Regions from separate parts of the Ferribacterium limneticum genome, predicted to be linked through region 1. Evidence: riboswitches for the same ligand, from Rfam matches in the RefSeq annotation. Region 1 holds a riboswitch; the other holds the start of a gene.
The links. A riboswitch is a leader RNA that binds a small molecule or an ion and turns the genes downstream of it on or off. The one in region 1 is predicted to bind glycine.
Positions count from the first base shown of each region.

Region 2: it holds a riboswitch for glycine, as region 1 does, so the genes downstream of both, gcvT (glycine cleavage system aminomethyltransferase GcvT) here and KI617_RS16805 (trimeric intracellular cation channel family protein) in region 1, are expected to answer to the same signal.

Region 1 is NZ_CP075191.1:3,488,294-3,494,025, forward strand. It holds gene phoU (phosphate signaling complex protein PhoU) at 5-694, shown strand; gene phoB (phosphate regulon transcriptional regulator PhoB) at 691-1,377, shown strand; gene phoR (phosphate regulon sensor histidine kinase PhoR) at 1,383-2,675, shown strand; glycine riboswitch at 3,011-3,105, shown strand; gene KI617_RS16805 (trimeric intracellular cation channel family protein) at 3,263-3,931, shown strand; gene KI617_RS16810 (GGDEF domain-containing protein) at 4,004-5,732, opposite strand, start outside.
Region 2 is NZ_CP075191.1:1,730,503-1,736,234, forward strand. It holds gene KI617_RS08145 (DUF2946 family protein) at 1-318, opposite strand, end outside; gene gcvP (aminomethyl-transferring glycine dehydrogenase) at 318-3,209, opposite strand; gene gcvH (glycine cleavage system protein GcvH) at 3,370-3,756, opposite strand; gene gcvT (glycine cleavage system aminomethyltransferase GcvT) at 3,780-4,871, opposite strand; glycine riboswitch at 4,949-5,028, opposite strand; glycine riboswitch at 5,040-5,128, opposite strand; gene KI617_RS08165 (3',5'-nucleoside bisphosphate phosphatase) at 5,239-5,732, shown strand, end outside.

The DNA of each region.
Region 1 (5,732 bases):
CGATATGAACGAAAGCCAACACCTGTCCAGCCAGTTCGACGAAGAACTCAGCCGTCTGCGCACCCACGTGCTGCAGATGGGCGGCCTGGTCGAAACCCAGATTTCCGCGGCTATCGACGCCTACTCGACCGGTGAAATCGCCAGCGTCAAGACCATCGTCGAGACCGACCGCAAGGTCAATGAACTCGAGAAGGCCATCGACGACGACTGCGCCCACGTCATCGCCAAGCGCCAGCCCACCGCCTCCGACCTGCGCCTGATCCTCGGCATCAGCAAGATCGTCACCGATCTGGAGCGAGCCGGCGACGAGGCCAAGAAGATCGCCAAGGGCGTTCGCCGCATCTATGAAAACGGTCACCTGCCCAGCCAGTACGGTGTCGGCATCCGCCATCTGGCCGAAGCCGCGCTGATCATGGTCCGTCAAGCACTCGACGCCTTTGCCCGCCTCGATACGCCGCAGGCCGCCAAGGTCATTCGCGCCGACAGTGACGTCGACGCCGAATTCAAGTCGATCATCCGCCAGCTGATCACGCACATGATGGAAGACCCGCGCACCATCACCACTTCGATCGACATCATCTCGATCGCCCGCGCCATCGAGCGCATTGGCGACCATGCGAAAAACATCTCCGAGCAGGTAGTCTTCGTCGTCGAGGGCCGCGACATCCGTCATACCAAGGAGAAGGCTCAGTGACACCGACGATACTGGTCGTTGAAGACGAACCGGCTATCCAGGAACTCGTCACGATCAACCTCAAGCATGCCGGCTTTCTCGTCGTTCGCGCCAGCAGCGCCGAGGAGGCCGAGTCGGCCATCCGCGCTGCCCTGCCCGACCTGGTGATTCTCGACTGGATGCTGCCCGGCCAGTCCGGCGTCGCCCTGGCCAAGAAAATCCGCGCCGATGAGCGCACGCGCGAACTGCCGATCATCATGCTGACCGCCCGTGTCCATGAAGAAGACAAGGTCCAGGGCCTCGAAGCCGGCGCCGACGACTACATCACCAAACCCTTCTCGCCGAAGGAAATGGTCGCCCGCGTCCGCGCCGTGCTGCGCCGCCGCGCCCCGCATCTGGCCGGCGAAGCGGTCGAGATCGGTACGCTGGCACTCAACCCGGCGACCCATCGCGTGCTGGCCAGCGGCCAGCCGATCGAACTGGGACCGACCGAGTTCCGCCTGCTCTTCTTCTTCATGACGCATGCCGAACGCGTTTACACCCGCGCCCAGTTGCTCGACGAAGTGTGGGGCGACCATGTCTTCATCGAGGAGCGCACGGTCGATGTGCACATCCGCCGCCTGCGCGCTGCCCTCGAAGCCTCCGGCAACCACGAGCGCGTCGAAACCGTACGCGGCACCGGCTACCGCTTCCGGGGAGCCTGAGCGAGGTGTCATCGCAACTGATGCGGGCCCTGTTGCTGGCACTGCTATCAACAGTCATTGCACTACCCGTCGGCTATTTTGTTGCCCACTGGGCGGGATGGACGGTTTTCTGTCTGGGCCTGGCCCTGCAGATGGCCTTCCACTTCCGCAACTTCGCCCGCCTCGACCGCTGGTCGCACAACCCGGTGGTCGATCCCAGCCTGGAGGGCGAAGGCGCCTGGGATGGCATCTTTGGCCGCCTCTATCGGCACGAGAAAGACCTGCGCGAGCAGATCGCCGAGCGTGACCATCAAATTGCCATGCTCTTCGCAGCCGGACAGGCCCTGACTGATGGCGTCGTGCTGCTCGATACGCACAACCAGATCCTGTTCTGCAACAGTACCGCCGAAGATCAGCTCGGGCTGGTCATCCGCACCGACCGGGGGCAATCGGTCGCCAACATCGTTCGCCAGCCGGAATTTGTCGCCTATCTAGAAGAAAGCGATTTCAGCCGGCCGCTGACCATGCGCACCGAACGCAAAGAGGACCGCGTCTTCTCGATCCACATCATCCCCTACGCTGGCAGCCGGCGCCTCATGCAGGTCAAGGATGTCACGCAGACCGAGCGCCTCGACCGCATGCGCCGCGATTTCGTCGCCAACGTGTCGCACGAGTTGCGCACACCGCTGACCGTGCTTGCCGGCTTCCTCGAAACGCTGCAGGAATTCGATGTCGACCGCGAGGAAAGAAACCGCTATCTCGAGATGATGGCCGACCAGTCGAAGCGCATGCAGTCTATCGTTCAGGACTTGCTGACCCTGTCCTCGATCGAATCGGCGCCGCCACCGGACAACGAGCCGGTGGACATGGCCAGCCTGCTCGACAAACTGCATCGCGATGCCGATGGCCTGTCCGCCGGTCGCCACACGATCATTGTCGAAAACGACGGCCATAATGACCTGCGCGGCTCCGAGCCGGAACTGGTCAGCGCCTTCGGCAACCTGGTCGCCAATGCCGTGCGCTACACGCCGGCCGGCGGCAAAATCCGGATCAGCTGGCGCGCTTCCCCGCAAGGCGGCGAATTCGCCGTGCAGGATTCCGGCATCGGCATCGAGGCCAAGCATATCCCCCGCCTGACCGAACGCTTCTACCGCGTCGACCGTGGCCGCTCTCGCGATGCCGGCGGCACCGGCCTCGGCCTGGCCATCGTCAAGCACTCGCTGAACCGCCACCAGGCGCAGCTCGATATCAAGAGCACCCCGGGCGTCGGCAGCTGCTTCACCGCCAAATTTCCGGCCAGCCGGGTGAGTAGCCTGTAAGCCGGCAACACCGGGCACACCACGGCTTCGACCCGGCAACTCCGTTCTGTTAAGCGGAAAACCCTTCGAATTAGTCGTTCCCGCGCGGGCGGGAACCCAGGGATTTCAAAGTACTGGATTCCCGCCTGCGCGGGAATGACGCTTAACTGAACGGCATTCGCTCCGACTGACCCTTGTCGCCTCTGCCTCGGCAGCCAAACCGGCGCAGGGGCCGCTCTATCCGCGAGGCTGCTTCGTGCTCGGCAAGAATCTTGCCGTTGGCATGAGGCTCGCCACCGCGTTTCAAGCGCTGGCCTGTCACTGATTGACAAGCAATCCGCCGAATCACGATAATCCGCCCTTCTGCGGGAGAGAGAGTTCCAAATTTGCGAACTCCGCCGAAGGCGCAAACTCCCATAATCGCTCAGGTACATTGAACCGCAGAAATGATTCGCCGGCTGGAGAGAAGTTGCAGGTGCCCTGGCGCCTGGCAACTCACCGAAGGGGCAGGCTCACAGCGAGCTGAAACTCTCAGGTAAAAGGACAGGGGGAGAGGCGTCACGGAAGACTCAATTCGAGCCTTCCGATTTTTGACGGAGTCTGTCCTGATGTTAGAAACTCTTATCCACGTTTTTCAGCCGCTCGCCACCAAGCAATTCGACCTGCTACTGGTCATCTATCTGGTCGCCATCGCGGCCGAAGCCATGTCTGGCGCGCTGGCGGCAGGGCGTCGCAACATGGACATTTTCGGGGTGGCCGTGATTGCCTTCGTCACCGCCCTGGGTGGCGGCACGATCAGGGATGTCATTCTTGGCAATTTCCCGATTGGCTGGACGCAACATCCCGAGTACGTCTATCTCGTCATCCTGTCCGGTCTGGCGACAACCTTGCTTGCCCGCTTCATGCACCACATGAAAAACATCTTCCTGATGCTGGATGCGATGGGTCTGGTCGCCTTCTCCCTGATTGGCTGCAATGTCGCCCTGCAACTCAATTACCCGGTCGTTGTCGTCATCATGGCCGGCATGCTGACCGGCATCTGCGGGGGCATTCTGCGCGATGTGCTTTGCAACCAGGTCCCCGTGGTTTTCTGCCGGGAGCTTTACGCCAGCGTGTCGCTCTTTGTCTGCGCCCTCTTCCTGGTCTTGAAATCAACCGACATCGACGCTGACCTCAATACGCTGGCGTGTTTTATCGCCGGCTTTGGCTTTCGCATGCTGGCGCTCCGTTTTGGCTGGAAGCTCCCGACCTTCTCTTACCAGCAGCGCTGGGACTGAACAAACGGGGCGCGTTCGCTTCAGCGCCAGGCTTGCCGGGCCTGCCAAGGAAATCCCGGCAGGCCGGCGGCGTCAGTTCAAGGCCCGCGCCACGGACAAAACGGCATCGCCGGCGCCCAAACGGCGGCGCTCGATGAACAGGCTGCCGCCCAGGGGTTCATTGGCGGCCGCCTTGGCTTTTTTCTTGGCCTGCTTCTTGGCGGCCGAAGCGGCAGCGGCGACTTCGCGATGCGATTCGCACTCCCCCAGGCCAATGCGAACGGCACCGATGGACAAGGTCGGCAAGCCCTGGAAGCTCACTTCACCGCGCCGGTTTTCAGCCATGTAGCCGCCTTGCAGGCGTTCGTCGATCGTCAGCAGGTTGCCGACCGCCTCGGCAAAGCTGGCGATGATTTGCCAGCAGCGCATTTCCCAGTCGGGGCTGCGGAAGATCACGAAAAAGTCGTCGCCGCCGATATGGCCGACAAAGTCCATGCGCTCGTCGGTGGCCTCGCAGAGCAGGCGGGCCAGCGTCTGGATGACGTCATCGCCGCGCCGGTAGCCATAGGTGTCGTTGTAGGGCTTGAAGTCGTCGATGTCGATGTACGCGGCCACGAACTGCTCGCCGGACGACAGCATGCGGTCGACATGCTCGTTGATCGGTACATTGCCCGGCAACTGGGTCAGCGGATTGGCGTAACGGGCGGCACTGATCTGCATTTCGGTAATGGTTGCCATCAGGTCATGGCTGGTCCCGACGCCGAGGTACTTGCCCTCGCCGGTGACGATGAAGCCATCGAACAGGTAATGCTTGGGCGCCATTGACAGCATCATCGCCAGTTCCTGGATGGTGGCGTGCTGGTCGACGATGAGCGGAGCGTGATCCATGAACAGATCGCAGGTCCGGCGCCCGAACAGTTCCTTGCGAAACGGCCGGGCGAAGCGGTCGATCATGCTGTGCCGGTTGATCATGCCCACCGGCTGCGTGCCCTGAACAACAGGCAGCACATCCAGATCGGGATCGGCTTCGAAACGGGCAATCACCTTCTCGTTGGTGGCATTCAGCGCCACGGGCTGGATCGTCCGGAGCAGGCTGCGCGCCGTCGGCAACTTGCCGGGGCCGCCGGTCATCGGCGACAGGGCCAGCGATTGCTGGTCGAGCGCTATCACCGTCTGACCCGGCAATTGCCTCACCGGATGGCTTTCCGGCCGGGCGATGAAATAGCCCTGGCCGCAGGCGATGCCCATGTCGCGCAGGCAGACGAAATCCTGATTGCGCTCGATGCCCTCGGCGACCAGTGAGGCATTGCAGATTTCGGCCAGATCCTGCATGGCCCGGACAAAATGAAACTTGATCCGGTCTTCGGCGATGCCGTGAATGAAATGCTTGTCGATCTTGACGAACTCCGGGCGCAACTCCGACCACATGCGCAGGTTGGCAAAGCCTTCGCCCAGGTCGTCGATGGCGATCTGGAAACCGCGCCCGCGATAGTGCTGCAGTGCCTCCAGGATGCCGGGCATGTCAGTGATCTGCTGATTCTCGGTCAATTCAAGCACGATACGGTTCGGGGCGATGCCGAGCGCGTTGAGCAGATCGCGGGTGTGGCCGTTCATCAGGCGTGGATCGAGCAGACACCCCGGGGTGACATTGAGAAACAGCCGGCCAGCCAGGCGCTGTGCGGCAAATGCCCGCAAGCTGGCCTGCCGGCAGAGGTGCTCAAGATCATTGGTCAAACCAAGCCGCGCCGCGGCTCCGAACAACTGGTCCGGCCGATGCAGCGGGCTCCCCTCCGGTCCCCGCATCAACGCTTCGTAGCCAAGG
Region 2 (5,732 bases), 1.8 Mb from region 1:
CAGCAGATTGCCATCTTCGTCGAGATAGACCGCCTTCAACAGGCCGGTTGGTGCGCCGGTATGGCTGACAAAGCCGGTCGCTTCCCGGCGAAACACCCACGGGGTGTATGCCAGCGCCACAAAAACCCGTTGCGGGCCGTTCTGCAAAAACCAGCAGCCTGATTCGTCACTACCGTATTGCCGGTTGATGAATTGAATCAGGCCGCTGTGGGTCACGCGTTCTCCCTGCAATCGCCAGTCGCCCCGCCGGTCGAGCGACAGCCAGTCGTAACAGGCGGGGACGTTGGGCCACTTGGCGATGGCGGAGAGATCAACCATCAGTCGGCGTAAGCCTCCATCGGCGGGCAGGCGCAGTTCAGGTTGCGGTCGCCATAGACATCGTCGATGCGATTGACGCTCGGCCAGAACTTGTTGGCGGCCACCCAGGGCAGCGGGAAGACGGCCTGCTCCCGGCTGTACGGATGCTTCCAGTCGCCGTCGATCACGTCCGCCTGCGAATGCGGGGCATTCTTGAGCGGATTGTTGTCGGCCGACCAGACGCCATTCTCGATCTGGCGGATTTCCTCGCGAATGCTGATCATCGCCGCAATGAAGCGGTCCAGTTCAGCCTTCGATTCGGATTCCGTTGGTTCGACCATGATCGTGCCGGCGACCGGGAAGGACACTGTCGGCGCATGGAACCCGTAGTCCATCAGGCGCTTGGCGATGTCGATTTCGGCGATGCCGGTGGCGGCCTTGATCGGGCGGATGTCGAGGATGCACTCGTGCGCCACGCGGCCGTTCTTGCCGACGTAGAGTACCGGGTAGTGCGCGGTCAGCTTCTGGGCGACGTAGTTGGCGTTCAGGATGGCGACTTGCGTGGCTTTCTTGACGCCGGCGCCGCCGAGCATGGCCAGGTACATCCACGAAATGGTCAGGATCGAGGCCGAGCCGAACGGCGCGGCAGAAACCGCGCCCTGGCCGGCGTTGACGCGGTTGGCATCGCCCGTCGGCTGGACGGCGTGGTCGGCCATGAACGGCGCCAAGTGCGCCTTGAGGCCGATCGGGCCCATGCCCGGTCCGCCGCCGCCGTGCGGGATGGCGAAGGTCTTGTGCAGGTTCATGTGGCTAACGTCGGCGCCGATGAAGCCGGGCGAGGTCAGGCCGACCTGGGCGTTGAGGTTGGCGCCGTCCATGTACACCTGGCCGCCGTTGGCATGGACGATGGCGCAGATGTCCTTGATCGCTTCCTCGAAAACGCCGTGCGTCGACGGGTAGGTGATCATCAGGCATGCCAGGTCGTCCTTGTGCTCTTCGGCCTTGGCCTTGAGGTCGGCGACGTCCACGTTGCCGTTCTCGTCGCAATCGACGACGACGACCTTCATGTTGGCCATCTGGGCGGTGGCCGGGTTGGTGCCGTGCGCCGACTTGGGGATCAGGCAGATGTCACGATGGCTGTCGCCGCGGCTGGCGTGGTAACGGGCGATGGCGACCAGACCGGCGTATTCGCCCTGGGCGCCGGAGTTCGGCTGCATGCAGATGGCGTCGAAGCCGGTGACGGTCTTCAGCCACTCGGTCAGGCTGGTGATCATTTCCAGGTAACCAGCGGCCTGGTCGCGCGGGGCGAACGGGTGCAGGCCACCGAATTCCGGCCAGGTGACCGGGATCATCTCGCTGGTCGCGTTCAGCTTCATGGTGCAGGAGCCGAGCGAGATCATCGAGTGGTCAAGGGCCAGATCCTTGTTCTGCAGCGACTTCAGGTAGCGCAGCATCTCGTGTTCGGTGTGATGCGTGTTGAACACCGGGTGCTGGAGCACGGCATCGCTGCGGATCAGCGCGTCCGGCAGCGCGGAGTCGGCGGCTGCAACCTGAGCGTCGATGGCTTCCATGTCGAGCGTGACCTGGGTGATCAGCTTGAATAGGGTCGCAACATCGGCGCGCGTCGTCGTTTCGTCGAAGGAAATGCCGAGCACACCGGCCGAGACGCGGCGCAGGTTGTAACCGGCGGCCAGGGCATCGAGATAGACGGTTTCGGCGCGGGCGCCGAGATCGAGATGCACGGTGTCGTAGAACTGCTTGGTCAGCAGATTGACGCCAGCCCGCTTCAAGCCCTCAGCCAGGATGGCGGTCAGGCGGTGGATGCGACCGGCAATGGTGCGCAGGCCTTCGGCGCCGTGATAGACGGCATACATGCCTGCCATGTTGGCGAGCAGCACCTGTGATGTGCAGATGTTCGAGTTGGCTTTCTCGCGACGGATGTGCTGCTCACGCGTCTGTAGTGCCATGCGGTAAGCCGTGTTGCCGCGGGCATCTTTGGACAGACCGATGATGCGGCCCGGCATCGAGCGGACGAAGGCTTCGCGGGTGGCGAAGAAGGCGGCGTGCGGGCCGCCGAAGCCCATCGGGATGCCGAAGCGCTGGCTGGAACCGAGCGCGATGTCGGCGCCCATGGCGCCCGGCGACTTGAGCAGGACGAGGGCCATGAGGTCGGAGGCGACGGCGACCGTGGTGCCATGCGCCTTGAAGCCGGCGATCAGGCCGCTCAGGTCGCGGACTTCGCCGTTGTCGCCCGGGTACTGGAGCAGGACGCCGAAGAATTCGCCGTCCTTGTTGGCGTCAATGTCGCCGATGACCAGTTCGAAGCCGAAATAGCTGGCTCGGGTCTTGACCACGTCAATGCTCTGCGGGAAGCAGTTGGCATCGACCAGAAAGCGGTTCGACTTGGACTTGGAAACGCGACGCGCCATGGTCATGGCTTCGGCGGCAGCGGTGGCTTCGTCGAGCAGCGAGGCGTTGGCGATTTCCAGGCCGGTCAGGTCGACGACCATCTGCTGGAAGTTCATCAGCGCTTCCAGGCGGCCCTGGGCGATTTCGGCCTGGTAGGGCGTGTAGGCGGTGTACCAGCCCGGGTTTTCCATCACGTTGCGCAGGATGACTTTGGGCGTCAGCGTGTCGTAGTAGCCCATGCCGATGCAGGACTTGTTGACGACATTTTTGCTGGCCATGGCCTTGAGGTCGGCCAGCGCCTCGTGTTCGCGGCGCGGGGCGGGCAGCGGCAGGTCTGCCGGCAGGCGAATGGCGGCGGGAACAGTCTGGTCGATCAGCTGTTCGAGGCTGTCAGCACCGATGGCGGCGAGTATGGCAGCCATTTCGGTGGTGCAGGGTCCGATGTGACGGCCGATGAACTCGTCGTGCTGTTCAAGGGCGGAAAGGGGAAGATTCAACGGCATGGGAATCCTTGAAAACGATAGATACGGCGATTTTTTGTGCTCCCTCCCCTTCAAGGGGAGGGCCGGGGTGGGGATGGGGTATTGCACGATACGCAAACCGAACCCATCCCCCACCCATCCTCCCCCTTAGAGGGGGAGAAGCTTTAAATGCTGACGATGCTTACGCGGCGTCAGCAACGGCCTGGTAGGCGGCGGCGTCGAGCATCTTGTCGAGGTCGGCCACATCGTCCGGTGTCATCTTGAACAGCCAGGCAGCGTAGGCGTCCTGATTGACCGATTCCGGCGCATCGGCAGCAGCCTGGTTCACTTCGGTGACGGTGCCGGCGATCGGGGCGTACACGTCAGCGGCAGCCTTGACCGATTCAACGACGGCAATTTCCTTTTCGGCGTCGAAATGGGCGCCAATTTCCGGCAGTTCAACGAAAACGAGGTCGCCGAGAGCTTCCTGGGCATGGTCGGTAATGCCGACGGTGACGGAACCGTCAGCGTTGAGCAGCATCCATTCGTGGGAGGCGGTGTACTTGAGGTTGGCGAGGACGTTGGACATGGTTTTCTCCTGAATGGGGTGAATTAGATGACTGCTTTGCCGTTGCGGGCGAATACGGGTTTGGTGACCTTGGCCTTGAGCGCCTTGCCACGGATATCGACTTCGACTTCGTCGCCGATCTGCACGCCGAGCGGCAGGCGGGCGAGGGCGATGGACTGCTGGAGCGTCGGCGAGAAGCTGCCGGAGGTGATTTCACCGTCGCCGTGCGGGGTCATGACCTTCTGGTGGCCGCGCAGCACGCCCTTGTCGAGCAGGATCAGGCCGAGGAACTGCTTCTGTTGGCCATTGGTAACCAGCGCTGCCTTGCCGACGAAATCGCGATCAGTATTCAACGACACGGTCCAGGCCAGACCGGCGTCGAGCGGCGAAACCGTCTCGTCCATGTCCTGGCCGTAGAGATTCATGCCGGCTTCCAGGCGCAGCGTGTCGCGCGCACCGAGGCCGCAAGGGGCAACACCGGCGGCATTGAGCTTGTTCCACAGCGCTTCGGCTTCGCCAGCAGGCAGCATGATTTCGTAGCCATCTTCACCGGTGTAGCCGGTGCTGGCGATGAAGTACTGATCGACCTCGGCAGCGAAGAAAGCCTTCAGACCTTCGGTCGCAGCCTTGGCCTGCGGCAGCACTTCCCAGACCTTGGCGCGGGCATTCGGGCCCTGGACGGCGATGATGCCGAGGTTGTTGGCGCCATCGCGGCGCTGGGTGATGGTCACGTCGAGCTTCCATTCGGCGACCTTGGCCTGCATCCAGGCCAGATCCTTCTCGGCCGTGCCAGCATTGACGACAATGCGGAAGCGCGTATCGGTCAGGAAGTAGATGATCAGGTCGTCGATAACGCCGCCGGCTTCGTTGAGCATGGCGGCGTAGAGGGCCTTGCCGGAAACCTTGAGCTTGGCCACGTCATTGGCGACGAGGCGGGAGAGGAAAGCGCGGCAATCGGCGCCGACCACATCAACCGGACACATGTGCGACACGTCGAACATGCCGCAGTTGTTGCGGACCGCGTTGTGCTCCTCGATCTGCGAACCGTAGTTGACCGGCATGTCCCAACCACCGAAATCGACCATCCGGGCATTCATCGCGCGGTGAGCGGCATTCAAAACCGTTTTCTTCAGCATATCAGTCCTTTACAGGCTTTAATTAAAGCCGGTTCTAGAAACGAAAAAGGGGTGAAACGAAAGATACACATCTTGCGTTTCACCCCTCTGTCCTCGATACCTGAGAGATTTGCCCCATCGGTGGGCGCTGTTGACGCCGCTCTCCAGAGTTTCGAAATGGCAAGCCATTTCGGTTCCGCGGTCCTTTTGCCTGAGCGTTTTCGGGTGAAATTGCGCCTTCGGCGGCAGACGGATCTGCGCTCTCCCACGGAACGGGAGGCACTATAGCGGGATGCTCCGGTCTAATCAACCTGCTGCACTGCACAAGGGAGTCCGGGGTATGGCCCCCTTCGTGCTAAACTCTTCGTTTGCCTTCAAACGCTTGCCTGTGATACCTGTCAATTTCGATTTTCATTGCCATTCCATCGTTTCCGACGGCTTGCTGCCGCCCGAAGTGGTGGCTAGACGCGCGGCAGAGAATGGTGTCGATCTGTGGGCATTGACTGACCACGACGATATCGGCGGTCTTGCCACGGCCAGGGCGACGGCTGAAGAAGTCGGGATGAGTTTCGTCAATGGTGTCGAAATCTCCATTGAGTGGCGCGGTACCCCGATCCATATCGTCGGCCTCGGTTTTGATGCAGCCAATGCTGCGCTGACTGGCGGCCTCGATGAACTTCGCATTGGTCGTGTCGAGCGGGCGAAGCGCATGGGTGACGCCCTCGCAGCAATCGGTATTCCCGGTGTTTATGAAGGCGCCCTGTGCTTCGTGACCAACCCCAGCCTGATTTCTCGGGCGCATTTCGGGCGTTACATGGTTTCGATCGGCATCGCCAAGGATATGAGTGGCGTTTTTCAGCACTACCTGACGCCCGGCAAGCC